DNA from 3 places in the Massilia sp. UYP32 genome. Region 3 is predicted to be linked to each of the others. Evidence: predicted binding sites of a transcription regulator. Region 3 holds the regulator's gene; each other region holds the start of a gene.

Region 1 (4,172 bases), on a different contig from region 3:
TCCATCGAGAGCCCGAATTCGCCCTTGATGACCGGCATCAGCGGCGCGCAGGCGAACCAGGCGAAGAAGCAGATGAAGAAGGCGACCCAGGTCAGGTGGAAGGCGCGCATGGGCGCGCCCTGGAAGGAAAAGAGCTTGATGCTGTCCGCTTTGCTGGCCATTGTTCTTCCTTTGAAAAACGAAAAGGCGTCCGCGCTTGCTGCCATGGGCAGTAGCTGCGGACGCCGTTGTCCTGTTGCCGTCCCCGCGTTGGGCCGGCGCTAAGTGAAAATCGTGAAGAGAATCGCCATTGATCCTGTCAGAGGTATGAGCAAGAGGCGTGCCACCGCGGCTTCAGGGGGCGTACCTCAACGGACCGCATCCGGATGCTGCATTGCGGTGCATCGCTCACCATGATGATGCGCCCGCATGCACCGCGTTCAAGATCGCGCTGGTGCGCGGGCCCAGGCCTGCGGGTCGCCGCCATCCCATACCCGTCCGCCGAGCAAGGTCGAGCTGCGCATCGGAGAGGCGGGCAGCATCGTGCCGGTGCGTTCGGCCGCTTCGCGATACAGGTCGATGCGGTTGACCTGGGCCGCCAGCGCCAGATAAGGAGGCGCTTCGCGCAGCAGGCCCCAGCGCCGGTGCTGGGTCATGAACCACATGCCGTCCGACAGCCACGGGAAGTTGGCCTCGCCGTCGGCGTGGAAGCGCAGGCCGTTGTGACCGCGCCAGCCGCCGCCTCCCCGGTGCTCGTCGATGTGGCTGCCGGCCAGGCAGAACTGCAGCGTCTCGCGGCTGGCGTTGACATAGGCGGGACTGGCCAGCACCTCGGCCGCGGCTTCGCGGTTGGTGCGCGAGGCGTCGAGCCAGCGCGCCGCTTCCAACAGCGCGGCAATCATGGCGCGGCAGGTGTTCGGGTGGCTGGCCGCGAAGGCGGCGCGCGTGCCGAGCGCCTTGCCCGGATGGTTCGGCCATATCTGTTCGCTGGACGCGGCCTGCACCCCGGCGCCGTCGCGCTGCGCGCGCTGGCCCCACGGCTCGCCCGCGCAGAAACCATCCATATGCCCGGCCGCCAGGCTGGCCGCCATCTGCCCGGGCGGCACCGTCACCGCCTGGCAGTCGGTGAGCGGATCGATGCCATGCGCGGCCAGCCAGTAATACAGGAACATCGCGTGGTTCCCGGTCGGGAAGGTGTGGGCCAGGGTCAGCTTGCGCCCTTTCTCGTCCACCTCGCGCCGCAGCAGGCCGGGATCGCGGGCGGCGTTGGCGAGCGCGCGCGACAGCGTGATGTTCTGGCCGTTCTGGTGCAGGTTCATCAACACCGCCATATCGCACTGCTGGGTGCCGATGCCGTTCTGGATGCCATACACCATCCCGTACAGCGCATGGGCCGCGTCGAGCTGCTGGCCGATCAGGCGGTCGCGCATGGCGGTCCACGACAGCTCGCGGGTGAGCTCGAAGCGCACGCCATACTGCTCGTCGAAGCCGAGCACCGACGCCATCACCAGCGGCGCGCAATCGGCCAGCGGCATGAAACCGATGCGGACGGTCTCGATCTCGGGCCGGTCGGTGCCGGCGATCCAGGCGCCTTTGCCTGCCAATGTCATACGTCTCCTTGTCCTTGTATATAGTAAAGCGTGGCCTAGCCCAGCAGGTCTTCCACGTCGATCAGGCGCTGCGCGACTTCGGCCAGCTTCAGGTTCTTGTTCATCGCCAGGGTGCGCAGGCGCTGGTAGGCCTGCTCCTCGGTCAGGCTGTAGCGGTTCATGAGCAGGCCCTTGGCGCGATCGACGGTCTTGCGCTCCGCCAGCTTCTGGCGCGTGTCGCTCAGCTCGTCGAGCAGCTTCTGCTCGCGCCGGAAGCGCGCCAGCGCCACGTCCAGCACCGGCTTGACGCGTTCGGCCTGCAGGCCGGCCACGATATAGGCCGAGACGCCGGCGTCCATCGCCGCGTCCATGCTGGCCGGCGCATCGTCTTCGGTGAACAGGACGATCGGCCGCCGCGCGTCGCGGGTGGCGATCACGATGTGCTCGAGCACGTCGCGCGCGTCGGACTCGCTGTCGGCGATGATCAGGTCGGGCTGCAGCTGGGCGATGCGCTCGGGCAGGAAGACGTCGGCCGGGAGCGAGGCGATCAGGTCGTAGCCCGATTCGAGCAGGCCGATGCGCAGCGCCGTGCTGCGCCGGGCCTGCGCGGCCTGGGCGGCATCCGGGTCGATGCCGGGTGCTGTTGCGGAAAGCACGACGACGATCCGCAGGTGTGGTGAAGCACTGTCTCGCGATTTCATGTGCTTACGATATGCAAGATTCGCACCAGGCGCGAGCATCGACGATTGCCCATGCCCTTCTTATGCAAAACCCCTTGGCCGAGATATTCGCATGACGAATATCTTGCATGAGAGCAACTTTGCAACCATTCATCAGACGCATCGCTGGAATCACAAATCTAAAGTTTGTTTATGACGGAGACGCCCCTATACTGCAACGCAACATCGAAGTATTTATCTTAGGGGAACTATCATGACTGCAGCCATCCAACGCACCAGCTTCTTCGCGGCAGCCATCTCGGCCATCCGCAGCTTCTCGCAAGAACTCTACGTCGCCCACGGCGGCTACGCTCCGGCAGTGCGGGGTTGATCATGCACCCGCTCGAATATATCACCATCGCCCTGGCCGTCGTGGCCGTGGCAGCCCGCGTTTCCATGTTCCTGCCGCGTCCGCCAAAGGGTCCGTTCAAGGCCATGTAATTCATGTGCGATTGCGGCGCACCATCGTCGCAATACCCGCTCCGCCTCTCGCGCCGGCCGTACTGACGTACCGCCGGCGCTTGTCTTTACAGCAAAAAAAACCTGTCATATTTCGCGGTCGCGGTGAGTGCCTGCGCTAGAATGCATGCGCATTTCTGGCAAGCATCTTTGGCAACCAAGCCATTTCTCACTCATCAGACTCCACATGCGAACACCTGCACTTACCCTGTTTGCGGCCTCTTTCGCCGCACTGATCGCGCTGCCGGCGGCGGCATCCACCCCCATCACCCTCGACCAGGCCATGAGCCATCCAGACTGGATCGGCACCCCGGTGGAAGACGCCTGGTTCAGCTGGGACGGCAAGCAGGTGTACTACAAGCAGAAGCGCACCGGCTCGCCCGTGCGCGACGTGTTCCAGGTCGCGGCCGGCAAGGCCCGGCTGGTAGCCGATGCCGAACTGCCGAAGATCGACAGCGCCGACGTGGTCTACAACCGCAACAACAGCCGCATGCTGGTCCTGCGCAACAACGACCTGTTCGAGCGAGACCTCAAGTCGGGCCAGCTGGTCCAGGTCACGCGCGGCGCCAGCCGCATCACCGCCGCCCAGTACACGGCGGACGAACGCGCGGTCCAGTACCGCATCGGCAACGACTGGTATGTGTGGGACCGCGGTAGCCGTGTCACCGGCCCCGCCGCCCTGCCGCGCGCCGCCAAGGACCCGAACGCGCCCGAGGACGATCCCTACCGTTCGACCGAACTGCGCCTGATCGAGCACCTCAAGCGCCAGAAGGATGACCGCGACGCCCTGCGCGCGCGCGCCGACGAACTGCGCCGCGCCGACGCCTCGATGGCGCCAAGCCCGGTCTACCTGGGCGACAAGGTCACCATCGAAGGCAGCTCGCTCTCGCCCGACGGCCGCTGGCTGCTGGTGGTCACCGCCGCCAAAAGCGCCGACAAGGGCCGCGCCGGCAAGATGCCGCGCTACGTGAACGAGTCGGGCTACGAGGAAACCGAAGACGTGCGCACCCGCGTCGGCCGCAATATGCCGGTGCCGCATGCACTGAAGCTGGTCGACCTGCGCACCAACAAGGTGCAGGACATCGCCTTCGACGCGCTCCCGGGCGTCAACGTCGACCCGCTGGCCGAGCTGCGCGCCGCCGCCAGGAAGGACCCGCTCAAGGGCAACCGTCCGGTGGTCGTCTCGGGCGGCCGCAACGCGATCGACTGGAGCGCGAACGGCGCCAACGTCGCCGTCATGCTGCGCGCGGTCGACAACAAGGACCGCTGGATCGCCAGCGTCGACCTGGGCGCCGCGAAACTGAAGCCACTGCACCGCCTGACCGACGGCGCCTGGGTCAACTACGACAACGCCGAATTCGGCTGGCTGCCGGACAACCGCACGCTGTGGTACCTGTCCGAGGAAAGCGGCTACTCGCACCTGTAC
Region 2 (4,172 bases), on a different contig from region 3:
CGGTAGGTCTCGAAGGCGGACACCGAGCGCAGCAGCGCCGCAAGCTGGTAGAACTCCGCCTGCGTCCCGGCCTGGACCGCATCATGCGCCCCGAACCTGAACTTGACGTCGAGGATGCGCGCCGTATTGTCGGCCCGTTCCAGGAAGGTGCCGAGGCGGATGAAGTTGAACGCCTCGTCCTGCAGCATGGTGCCCAGCGTGACGCCGCGCGACAGGTGCGAGCGGTACTTGACCCATTCCAGGAACTGGCCGGGATCGTGCTCGAAGGTGCGGTTCTTGAGATGCTTCTGCAGCATCAGCCAGGTCGTGTTCTCGGTTTCCCATACCTCGGTGGTCAGGGCGCCGCGCACGGCGCGCGCATTCTCGCGCGATGCGCGCAGGCAGCTGGTGATCGAGGACAGGTTGTCCGGATCGCGCACCATGAAGTCGATCACGTCCTTCTGCGTGAGCGCCGGGTATTTGGCCTCGAACTGCGATTCCAGCTCGGACACGCCCAGCATGCTGCGCCAGCCCTGCTGCTCGGCCTGCGCCGACTGCGGCATCAGCGAATACTGGACCCGGACATCGAGCATGCGGGCCGTGTTTTCGGCGCGCTCGGTGTAGCGGGCCATCCAGAACAAGTGGTCTGCGGTGCGGCTCAACATCTTAGTTCTCCAGTATCCAGGTATCCTTGGTGCCGCCGCCCTGCGACGAATTGACCACCAGCGAACCTTCCTGCAGCGCCACCCGGGTCAGGCCGCCCGGCACCATCGACACGGTCTTGCCCGACAGGACGAAGGGACGCAGGTCGATATGGCGCGGCGCGATGCCCGATTCGACATAGGTCGGGCAGGCCGACAAGGCCAGCGTGGGCTGGGCGATATAGCCGTCCGGGTTGGCGATCAAGCGCGCGCGGAAGGCCTCGATCTCGGCGTGGGTCGAGGCCGGGCCGACCAGCATGCCATAGCCGCCGGCGCCGTGCACTTCCTTCACCACCAGCTCGGGCAGCCGAGACAGGGTGTAGGCCAGGTCTTCCTTTTTCCGGCACTGGTAGGTCGGCACGTTGTTCAGGATCGGCTTTTCGCCCAGGTAGAATTCGATCATGTCCGGCACGTAGGGATAGATCGACTTGTCGTCGGCCACCCCGGTGCCGATGGCGTTGGCCAGGCCCACCCGCCCCGCGCGCACCGCGTCGAGCAGGCCCGGCACGCCCAGCGTGGACTCGGGGCGGAAGGCGCGTGGATCGAGGTAGTCGTCGTCGATGCGGCGATAGATGACGTCGACCTGCTTCGGCCCGCGCGTGGTGCGCATGTAGACGGTGTCGTCGCTGACATACAGGTCTTGCCCCTGCACCAGCGCCACGCCCATCTGCTGGGCCAGGAATGCGTGTTCGAAATAGGCCGAGTTGTGCATGCCCGGCGTGAGCACGACCACGGTCGGGTCAAGCGGTCCGTCCGGCGCCACGGTGCGCAGGTTGTCGAGCAGCAGGTCGGGATAGTGCTCGACCGGCGCCACGCGGTTGCTCGCGAACAGGGCGGGAAACAGCCGCATCATCATCTTGCGGTTTTCCAGCATGTAGGACACGCCGGAAGGCACCCGCAGATTGTCTTCCAGGACGTAGAACTCGCCCTCGCCCGCGCGCACGATGTCGACGCCGGCGATATGGGCATAGATGTTCGAAGGCACCTTGACGCCCTGCATCGCGGGCCGGTACTGCGCATTGTTCAGGATCTGTTCGGAAGGGATGACGCCCGCCTTCAGGATATCCTGGTCATGGTAGACATCGTGCAGGAAACGGTTCAGCGCGGTCACCCGCTGCACCAGGCCGGCCTGCAGCCGGGCCCATTCGGCGGCGTCGATCACGCGCGGAATGATGTCGAACGGGATCAAGCGCTCCTTGCCGGCGTTGTCGCCGTAGACGGCAAAGGTGATCCCCACCCGCTGGAAGGTCAGCTCGGCTTCGGCACGTTTTTGCGCGATCAGTTGCGGCGACTGCAAGGCAAGCCACCGCGCAAACGCGTCGTAGTGAGGCCTTGCAATTGCCGCAGAGGAATACATTTCATCGTAAAAGTTCGGCATCGGATCCTCCAGTGGCATAGGTGCAATCAAGAAACGTGCCAGCTCGGCGACGCCGCACGAGAGAATTATATTGCGGGTATGAATCATGCTTGTGCACAGTTGAAACAGGTATATATCGATGTGCTGGTATCGTTCGTGACCACCCCTATAAAGGCACTCCCGCATGGCTATCCGTATCGCGCTGCACCACAAGACCAGTTACCGCTACGACCGGCAAGTCGCCCTCTCGCCGCATGAGGTGCGCCTGCGTCCGGCGCCGCATGCGCGCACGCCGATCCTGTCGTATTCGCTGTCGGTGCTGCCGCAGGAGCATTTCATCAACTGGCAGCAAGACCCCTACGGGAATTACATCGGCCGTTTCGTGTTCCCGGAAAAAACGGATACGCTCGAGTTCACGGTCGACCTGGTCGCCGACATGACCGTCATCAATCCCTTCGATTTCTTCATCGAACAATATGCGGAGCATTTTCCCTTTGTCTATCCCGAGCAGTTGCAGGGGGAACTGAGCGCCTACGCGCAGCCCGAGCCGGCCGGCCCGCTGCTGCTGGCATGGGTAGAAGCGGCGCGGCGCGAGCTGCTGGCGCAGCCGATGAACACCACCGACTTCCTGGTGGCGATCAACCAGCGCCTGCAGCGCGACATCGCCTATCTGCTGCGCATGGAACCGGGCGTGCAGACGCCCGAAGACACGCTCGAGAAGCGTTCCGGCTCCTGCCGCGACAGTGGCTGGCTGCTGGTGCAGATCCTGCGCACGATGGGACTGGCGGCGCGTTTCGTTTCCGGCTACCTGATCCAGCTGCGCGCCGACCAGGAGGCGCTCGACGGTCCGAGCGGCGCGCTCGAAGACTTCACCGACCTGCACGCCTGGACCGAGGTGTACATCCCCGGCGCCGGCTGGATCGGGCTCGACCCGACCTCGGGCATGCTGGCCGGCGAAGGCCATATTCCGCTCGCCTGCACGGCGCTGCCCTCGTCGGCGGCGCCGGTGACGGGCTTCAGCGACAAGGCCGAGGTCACCTTCATCCACGAGATGACGATCACCCGCATCCATGAAGACCCGCGCGTGACCAAGCCGTATTCGGACGCCGACTGGGAGGCCATCGACCGCCTGGGCCGGCAGGTCGACGCCGACCTGCTGGCCCAGGACGTGCGCCTGACCCAGGGCGGCGAGCCCACCTTCGTCTCGATCGACGACATGGACGCGCCGGAGTGGAATACCCAGGCCCATGGCGAGCGCAAACGCGCGCTGGCCGGCACGCTGGCGCAGCGGCTCAAGAATCATTTCGCGCCCGGCGGCCTGCTGCACTACGGCCAGGGCAAATGGTATCCGGGCGAACCGCTGCCGCGCTGGGCGCTGAACATCTTCTGGCGCGTCGACGGCGAGCCGCTGTGGCGCGACCCCGGCCTGTTTTCTAGCGAACACGTCGACGACGGCTATGACGCCGGAGACGCCCGCCGCTTCGCCGCCGCGCTGGTCGATGCGCTCGGCCTGCCCGCCGGCAGCGCCATCCCCGCCTATGAGGACGTGCTGCTGCAGGCCCAACGCGAGCAGGCGCTGCCGCCCAACCTCGATCCCCTGCGGGCAGACCTGGACGCGCCGGAGGAACGGCGCCGGCTGGCGCGCCTGCTCGAACGCGGCCTGGGCCAGGTGGCCGGCTACGTGCTGCCGCTGCAGGCCGCCGACGGCGCCGGCTGGCGCACCTCGGCCTGGCCGCTGCGGCGCGAACACCTGTACCTGCTCGAGGGCGACTCGCCGATCGGCCTGCGCCTGCCGCTGGCCACGCTGCCATGGGTGCCGCCGCGCGAACGCGATCCCGGTTTCGAGGTCGACCCGTTTGCCCCGCGCAGCGCCCTGGTGGCCGCGCACCACGCCGCGCAGCCGGCGCCGGACCGCGCGGCCGTCCAGCCGGCCTCTCCCTTCGCGCCGGACGCGCGCGAGGTGATCCACACCGCGCTGTGCGTCGAAGTGCGCGCCGGACGCCTGTACGTCTTCATGCCGCCGCAGCAGCGCCTCGAGGATTACCTGGCGCTGGCCGGCGCGGTCGAGGCCACCGCCGCCAGGCTCGGGATGAAGCTGCGGATCGAAGGTTATGCGCCGCCGCGCGACCCGCGCA
Region 3 (4,172 bases):
GCCGCGCCGTACTGGGCCTGTCTTACCTGCCGCAAGAGGCTTCGGTGTTCCGCAAGCTGACGGTGGAAGAGAACATCCGCGCCGTGCTCGAGCTGCAGAAAGACAACGGCAAGCCGCTGTCGAAAGACCAGATCAACGAGCGCCTCGACACCCTGCTGGCCGACCTGCAGATCGAGAAGCTGCGCGAGAATCCGGCGCTGTCGCTGTCGGGCGGCGAGCGCCGCCGCGTGGAAATCGCGCGCGCGCTGGCGACCAATCCGCGCTTCGTGCTGCTCGACGAACCGTTCGCCGGCGTCGACCCGATCGCCGTGATCGAGATCCAGCGCATCGTGCGCTTCCTGAAGGAGCGCCGGATCGGTGTTTTGATCACCGACCACAACGTGCGCGAGACGCTCGGCATCTGCGACCGCGCCTACATCATCAACCAGGGCGCGGTGCTTGCCTCCGGCCGTCCTGACGACATCATCGCCGACGAGTCGGTGCGCCGCGTGTACCTGGGTGAACACTTCCGCATGTGAGCGACGCCTAGATGAAACAGTCCCTGCAACTTCGCACTTCGCAGCACCTCGCGCTTACGCCGCAACTGCAGCAGTCGATCCGGTTGCTGCAACTGTCGACGCTCGAGCTGCACCAGGAGATCGAGCAGATACTGGGCGATAACCCCTTGCTCGAGCGGCTCGACGATCCGCTCGACCGATCGGTGCGCCTGCTGGCCGATGGCGCCATCAACAATGCGCCCGCCAATGGCGAAGCGCCGCCGGCGCCCGGCCAGCAGGCCGAGGGCGAGGGTGCGCCGGCGCAGGAGGGCGAGGGTTTCGAGGGCGGCGCCGACAACGAACGCGTCGATGCCGACTGGAGCGACGGCGGCGCGCCATCGTCCGGCGGCGGCGAGGACGAGGACGGCCGCCCGCAACTGGAGGCCTGCGCCATCACGCTGCGCGAACACCTGATGGAACAGGTGCGCGAAGCCATCCTGTCGGCGCGCGACCGTGCGCTGGCCGAGCTGGTGATCGATGCGCTGGACGACAACGGCTACCTGGAAGAGCCGCTCGACGAGATCCACGCCAGGCTGCCCGAAGAACTCGAGATCGAGATCGACGAATTACGGTGTGCGCTGGCGCTGGTGCAGAGCATGGACCCGGTGGGCGTCGGCGCGCGCAGCGCGGCCGAGTGCCTGGCGCTGCAGATCCGGCGCATGCCGGGCGTGCCGCTGGTGACGCGGCGCATGGCGCTGACCATCGTCGAGGGTTACCTGAGCTGGTTCGCCCAGCGCGAATACAGCAAGCTGAAAAAAGCGCTCGACTGCGACGACGAAGACTTGCGCGAGGTGCAGGCCGTGGTGCGCCAATGCAATCCGCATCCGGGCGCGGCGTTCGCCTCGAACGTGTCGGACTACGTGGTGCCGGACGTGATCGTGCGCCGTTCCAAGAGCGGCTGGGCGGTCACCCTGAACCCGGACGTGATGCCGCGCCTGCGCGTGAACAGCCTGTACGCCAGCCTGCTCAAGCAGGGCAAGAGCGAAGCGCAGATGGGCGCGCAGCTGCAGGAAGCGAAGTGGCTCATCAAGAATATGCGCCAGCGATTCGACACCATCCTGCGCGTGGCGGAGGCGATCGTCGAGCGCCAGCGCAACTTTTTCTCCCATGGCGCGGTTGCCATGCGGCCCCTTGTTTTACGTGAGATAGCTGATACACTAGGCCTACACGAGAGCACAATTTCTCGTGTCACAACGCAGAAATACATGCTGACCCCGCACGGCATGTTTGAGTTGAAGTATTTCTTCGGCAGCCACGTTGCCACCGAGGCGGGAGGCGAAGCATCCTCGACGGCAATCCGTGCGCTCATCGCACAATTGACAGGAGCAGAAGACCCTAGGAACCCATTGTCCGACAGCAAGATCGCGGAGATGCTCGGGGAACAAGGCATGGTCATCGCGCGCCGGACGGTTGCAAAATACCGTGAAGCCCTCAAGATACCCCCTGTAAGCCTCCGCAAGTCCTTGTAACTGCGCCGTCCACACCCGTCGTGCCTTGTCGCGTTGGTGTGGTCCACACGGTGCAACCTTTTCAAAGGAGTGTGTATGAACCTCACAATCAGTGGCCATCATCTCGAAGTAACCCCCGCCATCCGTGAATACGTTCAGAATAAGCTCGAGCGCATCATTCGCCATTTCGACCAGGTGATCGACACCCACGTCTTCCTGGCCGTCGACAACCTCACTGAAAAAGAAAAAAGGCAGAAAGCAGAGATCAACGTCCAGGTGTCGGGCAAGACCCTGCACGTGGCAAGTGTCGCGCAAGACCTGTACGCCGCGATCGATACGCTGATGGATAAGCTGGACAGACAGATTCTGAAACACAAGCAAATGCTGAAGGACCATAGCCGTACCTCGATCAAACGCCTGCCGGAAAACGGCGGCGAAGACGCTGCTGTCGCCTGATCAGGCGCAGGGCTCACACTAGCTAAGGGCGTCTGAGGGGACGCCCTTTTTGCATCCAGCTCCCCGATATGACGCGTTTCGTGTGTTCGGTAAAATGCATGTCTCTCCATTACGGATTACGCCATGACCGACCACGTCCTGACCCGCGTCGCCAACCGCACCGGCATCATCACCCTGGACCGCCCGAAGGCGCTCAATTCGCTGTCGCTCGAGATGGTGCGCGCGCTCACCACTGTGCTGCGCGCCTGGCGGCATGACGGGCAGGTCGACGCGGTCGTACTGACCAGCAGCAGCGAGAAGGCCTTGTGCGCGGGCGGCGACATCCGCTTCTTCCATGAGGTCGGCCATGCGACGCCGATGGGCGGCAGCGCGCTGCTCGAGGATTTCTTCACCGAAGAATACGCGCTGAACCACCTGATCCATTTCTACCCGAAGCCCTACATCGCCATCATGGATGGCGTCGTGATGGGCGGCGGCATGGGCATCGCCCAGGGCGGCCCGGACTGCGGCCTGCGCATCGTGACCGAGCGCACGAAGATGGCCATGCCCGAGGTGAACATCGGCCTGTTCCCGGACGTCGGCGGCAGCCACTTCCTGTCGCATGCGCCCGGACAGCTGGGCAACTACCTGGGCCTGACCGGGCTGACGATCGGCGCCGCCGACGCGCTCCATATCGGTCTGGCCGATGTCTTCGTGCCGGGCGCCGAACTGCGGGCCCTGCATGCCCTGATCGCGTCCACACCCGGCGCCGACCTGCCGGCGGCGATCCGCGCTTTCGCGGCGCCGTTCGCGCAGAAGGCGGGCAATGGCGAACTGCAGGCCCAGCGCCAGCTGATCGATGCGCATTTCGGCGCCGCGTCGGTCGCCGCGATCATGGCTTCGCTCGAAGGCGACGAGACGCCGTTCGCGCAGCGCGCCCTGGCGGCGATGCGCCAGCGCTCGCCCCTATTGATGTGCGTGACCCACGAACTGCTGGCGCGCGGCGCGCAGCTGTCCGTGGCCGACTGCCTGCGCATGGAACGTTCGCTGGTGCGTCACAACTTCGCGCATGGCGAAGTGCTGGAAGGCGTGCGCGCGCTCGTCATCGACAAGGACAATGCGCCGCGCTGGAATCCGCCTTCGCTCGATCAGGTGACGCCCGACATGGTGGCGCGCTTCTTCGACCCGGTGTGGCCGGAGCATGCGCATCCGCTCAGGCATCTCGCATAATCCGCTGCGTGCATATCCATTTTTGCGTGACACCATATCGGTGAGGTGTGAACATCGGGTCTTCATGACCTGAAAGGAAACCCGATGCGCCTGCCTGCCTTGCTGATCTCGATGACCTTGTCCTGCGCCGCCGCCGCGCAGGATTACCAGCCGGCCTTCGATCCGAGCCGGCTCAAGGGCCCCGCGACGGGGCCGGTCAACGAGATCATGGTGCTCGGCTCGCCCCACCTGGCGCACCTGCCCAAGACCTTCCAGACGTCGAGCCTGGCCCCGCTGAACGACCGGCTCGCCGCCTGGAAGCCGCAGGCGATCGCGGTCGAGGACCGCTCCGGGCCGCAGTGCGATTTCATGCGCCGCTATGCGGCGCGCTACCAGGAGGCGGTCGACGGCTATTGCTGGGATACCGCGCCGGCCAGGGCGGCGACCGGGCTCGACGTGCCGCAGGCCACCGCCGAGGCCGAACGGCTGCTGGCCGCCTGGCCCGCGGCGCCGTCGGCGGCCCAGCGACGGCGCCTGGCGGCCG

What was found. The regulator sigma-54, encoded in region 3, starts transcription at its own class of promoters, with help from an activator protein. The targets are predictions, from matches to a motif close to TGGCANGNAANCTGCTTT.
Region 1: the regulator sigma-54 is predicted to act here: its motif matches at 2,280-2,297, upstream of ABIB42_RS10565 (ANTAR domain-containing response regulator).
Region 2: the regulator sigma-54 is predicted to act here: its motif matches at 2,133-2,150, upstream of ABIB42_RS22770 (DUF2126 domain-containing protein).

The regions. Positions count from the first base shown of each region.
Region 1 covers NZ_JBNDIK010000011.1:94,166-98,337, forward strand. The annotation lists gene ABIB42_RS10555 (MFS transporter) at 1-161, opposite strand, end outside; gene ABIB42_RS10560 (CmpA/NrtA family ABC transporter substrate-binding protein) at 420-1,589, opposite strand; gene ABIB42_RS10565 (ANTAR domain-containing response regulator) at 1,625-2,269, opposite strand; gene ABIB42_RS10570 (S9 family peptidase) at 2,934-4,172, shown strand, end outside.
Region 2 covers NZ_JBNDIK010000033.1:1,977-6,148, forward strand. The annotation lists gene ABIB42_RS22760 (alpha-E domain-containing protein) at 1-644, opposite strand, end outside; gene ABIB42_RS22765 (circularly permuted type 2 ATP-grasp protein) at 646-2,058, opposite strand; gene ABIB42_RS22770 (DUF2126 domain-containing protein) at 2,222-4,172, shown strand, end outside.
Region 3 covers NZ_JBNDIK010000026.1:90,294-94,465, forward strand. The annotation lists gene lptB (LPS export ABC transporter ATP-binding protein) at 1-518, shown strand, start outside; gene ABIB42_RS20185 (RNA polymerase factor sigma-54) at 530-2,005, shown strand; gene hpf (ribosome hibernation-promoting factor, HPF/YfiA family) at 2,081-2,440, shown strand; gene ABIB42_RS20195 (enoyl-CoA hydratase/isomerase family protein) at 2,564-3,649, shown strand; gene ABIB42_RS20200 (DUF5694 domain-containing protein) at 3,734-4,172, shown strand, end outside.